2 regions of the Streptomyces sp. NPDC030809 genome follow, and region 2 is predicted to be linked to the other one. Evidence: riboswitches for the same ligand, from Rfam matches in the RefSeq annotation. Region 2 holds a riboswitch; the other holds the start of a gene.
What was found. A riboswitch is a leader RNA that binds a small molecule or an ion and turns the genes downstream of it on or off. The one in region 2 is predicted to bind cobalamin.
Positions count from the first base shown of each region.

Region 1: another riboswitch for cobalamin. It lies ahead of ACZ407_RS21750 (ribonucleoside-diphosphate reductase subunit alpha); the one in region 2 lies ahead of ACZ407_RS19645 (cobalamin biosynthesis protein).

Region 1 is NZ_JBVIDV010000016.1:100,909-103,094, reverse strand. It holds gene ACZ407_RS21760 (carbon starvation CstA family protein) at 1-103, shown strand, start outside; gene ACZ407_RS21755 (YbdD/YjiX family protein) at 100-294, shown strand; cobalamin riboswitch at 482-604, shown strand; gene ACZ407_RS21750 (ribonucleoside-diphosphate reductase subunit alpha) at 769-2,186, shown strand, end outside.
Region 2 is NZ_JBVIDV010000014.1:65,096-67,281, forward strand. It holds gene ACZ407_RS19635 (inorganic phosphate transporter) at 1-363, shown strand, start outside; gene ACZ407_RS19640 (hypothetical protein) at 393-614, shown strand; cobalamin riboswitch at 823-946, shown strand; gene ACZ407_RS19645 (cobalamin biosynthesis protein) at 1,003-1,971, shown strand; gene ACZ407_RS19650 (cobyric acid synthase) at 1,968-2,186, shown strand, end outside.

The DNA of each region.
Region 1 (2,186 bases), on a different contig from region 2:
GGCCCCGGCCGGGCTCCTGCCCACCGAGGAGGAGCGGGCCGAACTGGCCGCCGCCGGCCTGGACTCGGGCGGGGGCCGGCAGCGGGAGTCCGTGGCGCCGTGAGCGCCCGCGCACTCCTCGCCCGGATCCGCTTCTACGTCCGCGAGTTCTCCGGCGAGGCGGCCTACGACCGTTACGTCGCCCACACCCGCGGACACGACCCGCAGGCGCCCGTCCTGAGCCGGCGGGCGTTCGAACGGGCCCGCACGGACGCCCGCGAGGGGGACCCCCGCGAGGGCTTCCGCTGCTGCTGAACCCCCTCCCCGCCCCGTACGAAGGGCCCCGCCGCACCCGGCGGGGCCCTTCGCCGTACCCGCCCCGAGCCGGTCAACGGGCCCTTCCGGAACAGGCCGTGCTCACGTACAGCCCCCAGGCGAAGGCGTAGCGCAATCAGCCGGACACAACATCTAGGGGGTCGCACACGAGGCTGCCCCCACATGTATGCTCGTCCTCGCTGTCGTCGCAGGGGAATCCGGTGGGAATCCGGAACTGTCCCGCAACGGTATGAGATGCACTGATCTGTGCGATGCGAGTCCGAAGACCTGCCGACAGCGCACCCGGGTCGACCGAGCCGGGTCCAGACACGTCCGGGTCTCGCGGGTTGGGCCGGCGGACGCCATGCGGAGACGCGCTGCCCGCCCTGCCACGGGCCGCCGCGCGCCCCCTTCCGCGTGCGCGCTCGCACCCCGCCCCGAAGGCAACGGGCCGAGCGAGGGAGAGCCCCCACCGTGACCATCGCGCCTTCCGCACCGCGCGCCGAGTCCGACCAGCCCGAGGCCGAAGGCCCCGGCGCCGCGCTGCTGCGCACCCTCACCGACCTCACCGCCGACCTGCCCGACACCGACCCCGGCCGGGTGGCCGCCGCCGCCCTGCGCGGCCGCAGCGCCGACGCGGACGAGGCCGAGCTGCGCGGGCTTGCCACCGAGGCGGCCGCGGGGCTCATCTCCGAGGACCCGGCGTACTCCAAGCTCGCCGCCCGCCTGCTCACCCTCGCCATCGCGGAGGAGGCCGCCGGTCAGGGCGCGACCTCCTTCTCGGCCTCCGTCGCCACCGGCCACGCCGAGGGCCTGATCGCCGACCGCACCGCGGAGTTCGTCCGCGCCCACGCGGCCCGGCTGGACGCCCTGGTCGAGCAGTCCCTCGCGGAGGGGGCCGACGACCGCTTCGGCTTCTTCGGCCTGCGCACCCTGCACAGCCGCTACCTGCTGCGCCACCCGATCACCCGGCAGGTCGTCGAGACCCCGCAGCACTTCATGCTGCGCGTGGCCTGCGGCCTGGCCGAGGACGAGTCGGTGCGCGCGGTGGAGGAGGTGGCCTCGCTGTACCGGCTGATGAGCCGCCTGGACTACCTGCCGTCCTCCCCCACCCTCTTCAACTCCGGCACCCGGCACCCGCAGATGTCCTCCTGCTACCTGCTGGACTCCCCGCTGGACGAGCTGGACTCGATCTACGACCGCTACCACCAGGTGGCGCGCCTGTCGAAGCACGCGGGCGGCATCGGCCTGTCCTACTCGCGCATCCGCGCCCGCGGTTCGCTGATCCGCGGCACCAACGGCCACTCCAACGGCATCGTCCCGTTCCTGAAGACCCTCGACGCCTCCGTGGCCGCGGTGAACCAGGGCGGCCGCCGCAAGGGCGCCGCCGCCGTGTACCTGGAGACCTGGCACGCGGACATCGAGGAGTTCCTGGAGCTGCGGGACAACACGGGCGAGGACGCCCGCCGCACCCACAACCTCAACCTCGCGCACTGGATCCCGGACGAGTTCATGCGCCGCGTGAACGCCGACGGCGAGTGGTCGCTGTTCTCCCCGTCCGACGTGCCCGAGCTGGTCGACCTGTACGGCGACGAGTTCGACGAGGCGTACCGCAAGGCCGAGGCGGCAGGCCTGGCCAAGAAGTCCATGCCGGCCCGCGAGCTGTACGGCCGCATGATGCGCACCCTCGCGCAGACCGGCCAGGGCTGGATGACGTTCAAGGACGCCTCCAACCGGACCGCGAACCAGACCGCCCTGCCCGGCAGCGTGGTCCACTCCTCCAACCTCTGCACCGAGATCATCGAGGTCACCGACGACGGCGAGACGGCCGTCTGCAACCTCGGCTCGGTCAACCTCGGCGCGTTCGTGGCCGACGGCGCGATGGACTGGGA
Region 2 (2,186 bases):
ACCGCCACCCGCATGTTCGTCGCGTGGGGCCTGACCCTGCCGGCCGCGGCCCTGGTCTCCGCCGGTGCCGAGCTGGTCATGCGCACGGGTGACATCGGCGTCATCGCCGTCACCGTCTTCCTCGTCGGCTCCTGCTTCGCCATCTGGCGGATCTCGCGCCGCCAGGTCGTCGACCACCACAACGTGAACGACACCGACACGGACGACGAGACCCCCGGCGTGGTCACCACCGCCATCGCGGCCGTCACCCCGCCCCCGGCGGGCACCACCGCCGCCGTCACCGACGAGGACCTGAAGGCCACCATCCCGGCCCCGGCCCCCGCCCACGGCGAGACCCCGGCCGCCCCGGCCGCCGCGGTCTGACGGCCGGACCAGAACAGAGGATCAGCAGCATGAAGATCGACTGGGCAGCTCTCGGCTCCGTCTTCGGAGTCAGCCTCGGCGCCACCGTGGCCCTCGTGGCCCTCTTCACCATCGGCCTCGTCGGCCTCTCGAAGCACGAGGCCGCCGTCGAGCAGGGCGGCACCGCCACCGTCGCCCGCACCGGTGCCTACGCCGCCTTCGCGCTCTGCGCCGCGGCCGTGGCCTACGGGATCTACCTGATCGTCAGCTGACGACCGCGGAAGCTCCCCCTGAGGACTCCTCCGGGGGAGCTTTCGCGTACCCGCGGGGAGCGCACCGCAGGGCCGGTGTGCGCCCCCGTCGCCGTCCGGCCGCGGTCCGGCTGTGGGCCTGCGCACACTGCGCCTTCGCAGGTCAACGGCGAGTTGACGGGCCATTGCGGTGCGTGGTGGACTGCCCGGGCCAACACGGCGGCAGGAGAGGAAGTCCGGTGCGAATCCGGCGCGGTCCCGCCACTGTCACCGGGGAGCTCTCCCCCACCGTGCGTCACGGCCCCGCGGGGCTGGAAGGCCGGGGGAACAGCCGATCCGGGAGCCAGGAGACTCTCACCGCCGGTCACGTCGAACCAGGGCGCGGACCCTGAGTGAGGACATACACGCCATGCGTGCCGATCGCGTTTTCGCGTACGGCGCGGCGGCCGGGCTGATCGGCGACCGGATCCTGGGCGATCCGCGCCGCGGGCACCCCGTCGCCGCTTTCGGCCGTGCCGCCGCCGCCGTGGAAGGCGTCCTGTGGAAGGACGCGCCCCACGAGCAGCGCGCCCGCGGCGCCCTGCACACCCTGGTCTGCGCCGGGGGCGCGGCCGCCCTCGGAGCACTGGGCGCCCGCGCCGTGCGCCGCCGGCCGGCCGCCCTGCGGATCGCCCTGACCGCCGCCGCCACCTGGACCGTCGTCGGCGGCACCTCGCTGGGCCGGGAGGCCCGGGCCATCGGCGGGGCGCTGGCGGCCGGGGACGGGGAGGTGGCCCGGGAGCGGCTGCCGCACCTGTGCGGGCGCGACCCGCACTCCCTCGACGAGCAGCAGATCGCGCGCGCCGTGGTCGAGTCCGTGGCCGAGAACACCTCCGACGCCGTGGTCGGCGCACTCGTGTGGGGAGCCCTCGGCGGGGTCCCCGGACTGCTCGCCTTCCGCGCCGTCAACACGCTCGACGCGATGGTCGGCCACAAGTCCCCCCGGTACCTGCGCTACGGCTGGGCCTCCGCCCGCCTGGACGACCTGGCCGGCTGGCCGGGCGCCCGGCTCACCGCGGCCGCGGCCGTACTGGCGGGCCCGGACCGTCGGGGGGCGGTCCGGGCCTGGCGGGCCGACGCGCACAAGCACCCGAGCCCCAACGCCGGCCCGGTGGAGTCCGCCTTCGCCGGCGCCCTCGGCGTCCGGATGGGCGGCACCCTCGCGTATGCGGGCCGGGTCGAGCACCGGGCGGTGCTCAACGGCGCGGCGGGCCGGCCGGTCGAAGTCGCCGACATCGAACGGGCGGTACGGCTCTCCCGGCGGGTGACCTGGCTCGCGCTGGGCGCCTGCGTGGCGGGCCGCTCGCTCGTCTCCTACGCACGGAAGGGACGCCGATGAGCACGGGGGCACTGGGGGGCGGTCTGCTGGTCGCCGGCACCACCTCGGACGCGGGCAAGAGCGTGGTCACCGCGGGCATCTGCCGCTGGCTGGCCCGCCAGGGGGTCAAGGTGGCCCCCTTCAAGGCCCAGAACATGTCGCTCAACTCCTTCGTGACCCGCGAGGGCGCAGAGATCGGCCGGGCCCAGGCGATGCAGGCCCAGGCGGCCCGGGTG